Regions from separate parts of the Shewanella sp. N2AIL genome, predicted to be linked through region 1. Evidence: predicted binding sites of a transcription regulator. Region 1 holds the regulator's gene; the other holds the start of a gene.
What was found. The regulator FliA, encoded in region 1, starts transcription of late flagellar genes. The targets are predictions, from matches to a motif close to CTAAAGNTNNNNNNNNNNNNGCCGATA.
Positions count from the first base shown of each region.

Region 1 (4,748 bases):
ACAGCCTTGTTACGCACTATGACGGTGAGTTGTCCATCGACGATATTGGTCTTAGTGAGATCGAGATGGAATATCTCGTTCACACTAGACAGAGGTAATGCAAACACTTGCTTAGCGACATCAACCATTAAGGTTGGCATGATCGCCAGCGTTAACGGTACTTTAATCTCAAGTATCGTGCCCTTACCTTTCATAGAATCAATATGCACTGTGCCGTTAAGCTGAGTGATACGGGTTTTTACCACGTCCATCCCAACGCCACGACCAGAAATATCTGAAATCTCGACCTTAGTCGAAAAACCGGGCGCAAAAATCAAATTATAAGCTTCGCTGTCAGTCATTCGCGAAGCTGAATCTTCATCGAGCACACCGCGCGTTATCGCGATTTTTTTCAGTTTTTCAGGGTCCATACCTGCGCCATCGTCTTCGATTTTCAGCAGTATATGGTCACCTTCCTGACTTGCAGATAAGGTAATCGTACCCGTTCTCGGCTTGCCATTGGCTTCACGCTCGTTTGGCATTTCAATACCGTGATCCACAGAGTTACGCACTAAGTGGACGAGTGGATCGGCAAGCGCTTCAACTAAGTTTTTATCTAGGTCGGTTTCTTCACCAACCATGATCAAATCAATTTCTTTATTGAGTGTACGCGCAAGATCACGTACTACCCGAGGGAAACGACCAAACACTTTCTTGATCGGTTGCATACGGGTTTTCATCACCGCGCCTTGCAAATCGGCCGTCACGAGATCTAAGTTCGCAAGGGCCTTAGACATTTCCTCATCATCACGACTGATACCTAAGCTCACTAATCGATTACGCACTAACACTAACTCGCCCACCATATTCATGATTTGGTCGAGTCGTGCAGTATCAACACGTACTGTAGTTTCACCTTGAGGCACATTTGCTGAACTTGCTTTAGCTGGCGCTTTATCTACAACTGCAATGTCCACTTTCGGTTTTGCGGCAACAACGGGGGCTGGAGCAGGCGCAGCAGCTTTTACTGGTGTGGGAGTCGGAGCAGCTTTAGGTGCAACAGTCGAAGCAGGCGTTACTGGTGCAGTAGGCGCTTTTACTTCTGCTTTTGCAGGGGCCGCACCTTTACCATGGAGTTCATCGAGTAATCTTTCAAACTCGTCATCGGTAATTTCATCGGCATCCACTATCGGTTGAGGCGTGGGAGCCGAAGCGACCTTTGGTTTAGCTGGCACTTCTGCCTCAGCTTTAAACTTGCCTGAACCATGTAGTTCATCAAGCAATGCCTCAAACTCATCATCAGTGATGTCATCACCCGATGCTGAAGACGCTTTAACTGGCGCAGCTGGCTTAGCGACCACAGGTTCAGACGCCACAGCGGTAGCAGCCGCAGGGCCTTTTCCTGAGCCATGAAGCGCATCTAACAAAGCTTCAAATTCAGCATCGTTGATATCATCAATACTTGAAGATGAGCTATTACTTATCTCTGCGGGAATGTCTTGTGGGACGGGAGTTTCAACAATGGCTTCAACGACAGGCTCTGGTTCGACAACGTCTACCACCTCTGCAGACGCAACTTCAGATGGCAATGGCGCACCTGAACTCAGCATTTTAAGCCTAGCCAACAGGCCCGACTCAGCAGGATCTTGTTGTTCGCCCTGCTGCGTTTGAGCAAACATGGTATTAATAGCATCAACAGCCTGCAAAATAATATCCATCAGCTCTGCGTTTACGCTGCGTTTGCCTGTGCGCAATAGATCGAAGGTATTTTCAGCCTCATGACACACATCGACCATGGGAGTTAAGCTAAGAAAGCCTGCGCCACCTTTAACGGTATGAAACCCTCGGAAAATGGCGTTTAGCAAGTTTGTGTCATCAGGATTATTTTCAAGCGCAACGAGTTGCTCTTGAAGAAGCTCTAAAATTTCACCGGCTTCGATTAAAAAGTCCTGGAGTATCTCTTCATCTACATCAAAGGCCATCAAATTGACTCCCAGTTAGAAACCCAGACTCGATAGAAGATCATCCACTTCGTCTTGACCCGTTACTACATCTTGACGAAGCTCGGCATTCATTATCGGCCCTTCCGCTTCAATATTATTTTTCTGAGCAATCTGAGTTTCAATCATAGGTTGCTCACCAAATACCGTCAGCATAGAAACGAGATTACTTTCAACTTCCATTACTAGATCAATAACACGACGGATTATTTGTCCTGTTAAGTCTTGAAAATCTTGCGCCATCAAAATTTGATTCAGCAATTCACGTAATCGAGTCGAGTCATTTGCACTACGGGACATAAGATCTTGGACATCGTGACAAAGAACCTTAAATTCGCTCAGTGCTATCTCGCGTCGCATTAATCTGTCCCAAGATGGCATGACTTTTTGAATATTAACCGTTACGGCATTGGCCAAAGGTAAACATTCTTCAACCGCATCCATGGTTTTATTTGCCGCTTGTTCAGTCATGTCAATAACGTAATTTAAACGTTGCTTGGCATCGGGAATTTCTGTATTGGCTAATTCAGAAAGACGATTATCAACTTGAAAATCCATCAGCGCACTATGAAGTTGCCGAGTTAATTTTCCTACCTCTTCAAATAATTCTCGTTGCAGTGGAGCTGCAAGCTCCCGAAATAAATCATCTGCCTGACTTTGCTCACCTGCACTTAATAATTCAACAAAGTGCTGAGCTTGCTCGAGCGTGATGAGCCCTGATGTTTGTGACTTCATAGCTCATCCTTGCTCAAGCGAGTCGTTCGAATATTTTATCTAACTTCTCTTTCAGCGTTGCTGCGGTAAAAGGCTTAACCACATATCCATTCACTCCCGCTTGAGCGGCAGCAATAATCTGTTCACGTTTTGCTTCAGCAGTTACCATTAATACGGGTAAATGCTTTAGCGAATCATCTGCGCGAATTGCTTTTAACAGATCGATCCCTTGCATGCCGGGCATATTCCAATCTGTAACAACAAAATCAAAATCCCCCTTTTGCAACATCGGCAGGGCTGTTGAGCCATCGTCTGCTTCTTGGGTGTTGTTAAACCCCAAGTCTCGCAACAAGTTCTTGATGATACGCCTCATTGTCGAAAAATCGTCAACAATGAGAATCTTCATATTCTTGTCCAAGGTTTCCTCCGGTGAGCTGACATTCTGTGCTCGATTAATAATTATACTTATGTCCAGTGCTTGAGTTTAGCTTTCAATCGCAACATTGCCTGACTTAATATCTGGCTAACCCGCGATTCACTGACTTCAAGAATGGCGCCAATCTCTTTTAAATTCAATGCTTCATCGTAGTACAGGGATAACACTAATGCATCTCTTTCAGGCAATAATTTAATTGCCTCAACCAGAGCAGAATGAAATTGGTTCTCAGCTAATGCTTCAAATGAATCATCATCGGACCGATCACTCACTGTAAGTATATCCTGAGATACGCCTAAGTCTTCTATCCCTATGATTTTTCCGACAGAAACATCGTTAAGAATATGATGGTACTCATCGAGCGTCATATCAAGTTTTTCTGCAATTTCTGTGTCGCGTGCATCACGACCCAGCGCTTGCTCTAACTCATCTATTGCATGTGCAACCTTGCGGTTGTTACGATGAACGGAACGAGGGACCCAATCGCCACGGCGAATTTCATCTAACATGGCCCCACGTATGCGTATGCCGGCGAAGGTTTCAAATTTCGCACCCTTGCCACCATCAAACTTGGATGATGCTTCTAATAACCCCATCATCCCAGCTTGGAGTAAATCATCTAACTGCACGGAGGCAGGTAGTCTGGCGAGTAAATGATGCGCAATTCTTTTAACCAACGGAGCATACTGTTCAACGATCGACGATTTATTGTCTAAACAAGTATACGCAGCGGCTTTATTCACTCGTTTTTTCCTCTTGAAAATCTGGTCGTTGTACTAAACGCTCAACGAAAAACTCCAAATGCCCACCAGGTTGCTGCGGTACAGGCCAGCTTAGAATTTTATTTGCCAACCCTTGATACGCAATCGCTGCTGGTGATTTAGGATAAGCTTCAACCACCAATTTTTGTTTACGAACTGATTTACGTAAGTTTTCGTCAAATGGGATTGTTGCAACCAATTCAAGGGCGACATCCAAAAATCTGTCGGTCACTTTACTGAGTTTAGCAAATAATTCCATACCTTCGCGTAAACTACGCACCATATTGGCAACTATTTTAAAACGGAACACGCCATGCTCACGGCTGAGGATTTTTATCAGGGCATAGGCATCGGTAATTGATGTGGGTTCATCACAAACAACGACCAGCACATCCTGCGATGCACGTGAGAAACTGAGCACCATATCTGAAATCCCAGCAGCAGTATCTACGACTAGAATATCAAACTGAGTCCGCATCTCACTAAATGCGCGAATTAACCCGGCATGTTGCGCTGGACTTAATTCCACCATCCCTTGTGTTCCTGAAGTGGCTGGTACTATGCCAATCCCTTTAGGGCCACGAACGATAATATCGTCAAGCTCTGCATCACCAGAGAGGACATGGGAGAGGTTACGCTCGGCACGAATACCCAGCATGACATCGACGTTTGCTAAGCCAAGGTCAGCATCAAGTACCAAGACACGCTTGCCTTTTTCGGCTAATGCCACAGCTGTATTAATGGAAACGCTGGTTTTACCAACGCCACCTTTACCACCTGTGACCGCGATTACTTTCACTTTTTCGTTATAGGGTTGATTCATCATACGTAAACCACTTGCTTGATCCAGGGTCATAA
Region 1 is NZ_JALBYT010000003.1:101,351-106,098, forward strand. It holds gene MO387_RS03520 (chemotaxis protein CheA) at 1-1,961, opposite strand, end outside; gene MO387_RS03525 (protein phosphatase CheZ) at 1,977-2,714, opposite strand; gene cheY (chemotaxis response regulator CheY) at 2,728-3,111, opposite strand; gene MO387_RS03535 (RNA polymerase sigma factor FliA) at 3,159-3,872, opposite strand; gene MO387_RS03540 (MinD/ParA family protein) at 3,865-4,746, opposite strand.

Region 2 (4,748 bases), on a different contig from region 1:
GCATCGCTCCCGTGGCGCTGCCCCTTGGATAACGCACTGCACTTGGACCCGCATCATAGCAATAGCCAGTGTAGAGCATTTGACGACATTCATTTTCGTCCGACGGCGCCATGATCACCATGTTGGGGATGCAACGCATAAAGCTTAAATCGAATGCACCTTGGTGAGTTGGACCATCGGCACCGACAATACCGCCGCGATCGATAGCGAACAATACCGGTAATTGCTGCAGCGCCACATCATGAATAAGTTGATCGTAGGCGCGTTGCAGGAAGGTCGAGTAAATCGCCACCACAGGCTTAAAGCCTTCACAGGCAAAACCTGCGGCTAAAGTCACTGCATGCTGCTCGGCAATCGCCGCATCGAAATATTGTTTCGTGAAACGCTGGGAAAACTCCACCATGCCCGAGCCTTCGCGCATCGCAGGAGTAATGGCTAATACTTTCTCATCTTGCTCAGCGATGTCGCATAACCATTTACCGAAGACTTGGGAAAAGGTCGGTAAACCGGGTTTGGTAGCCGGCTTTTTAAACAGCGACGGGTCAAACTTAGGCACCGCATGCCAACCGATAGGATCTTTTTCAGCAGGTTCATAACCACGACCTTTCTTCGTCATGATGTGCAGCACCTGTGGACCTTTCAGATTGCGCATATTACGCATGGTCTCGACCAGAGCATCAACATCGTGGCCGTCGATAGGACCGATATAGTTGAAACCTAACTCCTCAAATAGCGTGCCAGGAACGACCATGCCCTTGAGGTGTTCCTCAGTGCGTTTGGCCATTTCTTTGATGACGGGCATGCCTTTCAATACTTTCTTGCCGCCTTCGCGCAGCGTAGTGTAGAAACGGCCTGACATCAGTTGGGCTAAATGGTTATTGAGGGCGCCGACATTTTCAGAGATCGACATTTCGTTGTCGTTCAGTACCACGAGCATGTCATTGTGTAAGTCGCCTGCGTGGTTCATGGCTTCAAACACCATACCACCAGTCATGGCGCCATCACCGATCACGGCAACGACTTTACGACCCGCTTGTTCTTTTTCTGCGGCAATCGCCATCGCCAGTGCGGCGCTGATAGACGTGCCTGAATGCCCAACGCTGAAAGTGTCGTATTCACTTTCTTCACGCCATGGAAAAGGATGCAAGCCATCTTTTTGGCGAATGGTGTGCATCTTGTCGCGACGACCCGTGAGAATTTTGTGGGGATAAGCCTGATGGCCCACATCCCAAATCAGCCGATCAAAAGGGGTGTTGTAGACATAGTGCAACGCAACAGTGAGTTCCACTGTGCCGAGCCCAGAGGCAAAATGTCCGCTGGATATGCCAACAGACTTAAGAAGGAACTCGCGCAGTTCGTCGGCTACTTGTGGTAAAAGTGCCTGAGGAAGCTGGCGGAGTTCATTGGGGGTGTTGGCCTGCGCCAACACGGGAAACTGAGAAATGTCCAAACTCATAGCGAGATACTTCGACTCTTATTATATTCTTCGCTCAATGATATAGCGGGCGAAGTCTGCAATTAACTGGCTATTGTATGGCAATTTAGCCAGCGCTGATAGTGCCTCTTGGATCAGTTGTTTGGCGGTGTCTTGTGCACCTTGTAGTCCAAGTAGTTGTGGAAACGTACTCTTATTCGATTCAGTATCAGAGCCTTGCGGCTTACCGAGTTCTTCGGTGGTGGCTACTATGTCAAGGATATCGTCTTGTACTTGGAAGGCGAGTCCGACCGCACGGGCAAAATCCATCATAGCAGCATACTGATCTTTTGGCGCGTTTGCGGCGATTAATGCTAACTCAACGGCGCAACTGATAAGGGCGCCAGTTTTCATATTATGTAGCTGAGTTAATGCTTTAAGATCAATATGTTTATCGGTTGAGGCTAAGTCTATCGCTTGGCCGCCACACATGCCACGATAACCTGAGGCTTTTGCCAATACTCTGACCATAGCGATATGTTGCTCGCTGCTGATCCCAGCTACCGCTTCGGTGACAATTTCAAAGGCTAAGGTCTGCAGTGCATCCCCCGCTAAAATGGCGGTCGCTTCATCAAAGGCGATATGCACAGTGGGCTGACCACGGCGCAGCTCATCATCATCCATGGCGGGTAAATCATCGTGGATCAATGAATAAGCATGGATACATTCAATGGCTGCGGCGCAGGCATCTAATTTTTCGAGCTCGACCCCAAACATGCGTCCGACACTGTATACGAGGAAAGGTCGAATGCGTTTGCCACCCAATAATGCGCCGTAAGTCATGGCGGCTTTTAATTGGGGAGCGGTATCTTCAAGCGTACTAAAACGCTGTTTTAATTGATTATCAACCCGTTGTTGATATTCTTGAATGGCACTGACTAACACGCTTATTCGCCCTCAACGGCATAGGGGGATAGGGGCGCATTTTCATCTTGTTTCAGTAAAATGGCCACTTTTTGTTGGGCTTGTTCGAGTTTTGCTTGGCTATTTCGAACCAGATTGATGCCACGTTCAAATTGTTTTAACGCGTCATCGAGGGAGATATCGCCTTGTTCTAGATCGGCAACAATGCGCTCAAGTTCGCCAAGGGATTCTTCAAAACTGAGATTTTCGGGTTTCTTCGCCACGTTTATGCTTCCTTTGATTTAGCGGACACAAGGTATATCAGGGCGGCTTTAGGGTCAAATTCAGACTAAAGATATTTGCTCAATAGCACGCTTTGTTACTGAAATTTTTTCAGAAAATATAAATTGTCGCTAAACTTGCTTAGTGTGTGTCCGATAACTGACAATAGTATCATCATTTGTATGGTAATTTTTAACTTGATAGACAAGGCTCGCATGTGTGTCGGTGGGATTATCTTATTCAGTGGAACAACTGAGTGTTATTGCTTACCTAGGGTAAGTATTATGTCGTTTATTACGAAAATTGAGGAGCCGTTGTGGATTTAGCAACAGTAATTGGAATTGTGGGTGCCTTTGGTTTTATCCTCGGGGCAATGGCCACCAGCGGCGGTTTAATGATTTTCGTTGATGTACCCTCGATTCTTATTGTTTTCGGTGGGTCCTTCTTCGTGGTGATGATGAAGTTCAATCTTAAACAGTTTTTTAGTGCGGTAAAAATCGCCGCCAAAGCGTTTATTTTTAAGATTGATAAGCCAGAAGATTTGATTGAACAGTCCGTGACTATGGCTGATGCCGCCCGTAAAGGCGGTTTTTTAGCTTTAGAAGAAGCGCAAATTACCAACAGCTTTATGCAAAAAGCCGTCGACATGCTCGTTGATGGTCACGATGGTGAAGTGGTGCGCGCTGCCTTAGAGAAGGATATCGCCCTGACCGAAGAGCGCCATCGTACTGGGATCGGCATTTTTAGAGCCTTCGGTGACGTAGGTCCTGCAATGGGCATGATAGGTACGCTGGTGGGTCTTGTGGCCATGCTGTCAAACATGTCAGATCCTAAATCCATCGGCCCTTCAATGGCGGTGGCCTTGTTAACCACCTTATACGGCGCTATGGTCGCCAACATGGTTTGTCTTCCTATCGCGGATAAGTTAACGCTTAGGATGGGTGAAGAAATGCTGAACCGTAACTTGATTATGGATGCGGTATTGGCGATTCAAGACGGACAAAACCCTCGGGTGATTGAAGGCTTCTTGAAAAATTATCTGGCTGAGAAAAATCGCAAAATAGATACAACGGACGGAGAGTAGCCCATGGCTAAGGCTAAGTGCAACTGTCCACCGGCCGGAGCACCGATGTGGTTGGCGACCTTTGCTGACTTGATGTCGCTGTTGATGTGTTTCTTCGTGTTGTTATTGTCATTTTCCGAAATGGACGTAATGAAGTTTAAGCAGATCGCGGGCTCAATGAAGTATGCCTTTGGTGTGCAAAATAAGGTGGAAGTCAAAGATATCCCGAAGGGGACGTCAGTGATTGCCTTAGAATTTAGACCAGGACGTCCCGATCCCACCCCGATTGAAATAATCAACCAACAAACCAATGAAATGACGGAACCTGTATTGGATTACCAAGCGGGTGAAGACGACAGTGCGGGCGGCGTGCAGCAGCAAAGTGGTTCCCAGCGTGGCGGCGAAGCCACTGCAACAGCGCAGGAAGTGGCTGATGCGGTTAAGGCCGAAGCGGCAGCGGCGCAGGATAAGATCAATCAAGAAGTGAAGAAGATGGCGCAGGAACTCAATAAAGAAATCACCGATGGTGCGATAGAAATTGAGTCCTTAGGTCAGCAGATTATTATCCGTATCCGTGAGAAGGGCTCATTTGCCTCTGGTTCTGGCTTCCTTCAGCCTCGATTTAAACCTGTGGTGCGCTCTGTTGGCGAACTGCTAAAAGATGTGCCAGGGATTATTACGGTATCGGGTTACACGGATGATATGCAAATCAGCGATGAGCTTTATAGCTCTAACTGGGATTTATCCAGTAAACGTGCTGTGGCTGTGGCCCACGAGTTAGTACAAGTTAAAGGCTTTGATTCTAAAAGGATGAAAGTGGTTGGCATGGCGTCTAACAATCCGATAGTGCCAAATGATTCACCGGAGAATCGTGCCCGTAACCGCAGGGTGGAAATTGCCATTGAGCAAGGTAAAGCCAAGGAATCTGATGAAATTCAGGTTGGCAATTCGCCTTAGATAGGCTCAATACGCGCTGTATCTAAAGCCGCAATTCTGTTGCGGCTTTTTTTATTGGACTGTCCCGTCCTGAAATACGTTGACATAAAGAGGACTTCTTTATGACAACATCAATTAACTCAAGCCGTA
Region 2 is NZ_JALBYT010000002.1:329,953-334,700, forward strand. It holds gene dxs (1-deoxy-D-xylulose-5-phosphate synthase) at 1-1,456, opposite strand, end outside; gene ispA ((2E,6E)-farnesyl diphosphate synthase) at 1,478-2,359, opposite strand; gene xseB (exodeoxyribonuclease VII small subunit) at 2,362-2,601, opposite strand; gene pomA (flagellar motor protein PomA) at 2,916-3,683, shown strand; gene MO387_RS03090 (flagellar motor protein MotB) at 3,687-4,619, shown strand; partial or broken gene MO387_RS03095 (valyl-tRNA synthetase) at 4,721-4,748, shown strand, end outside.
Region 2: pomA (flagellar motor protein PomA) is a predicted target of FliA. The motif match lies at 2,731-2,757, and genes of this name have one in related genera.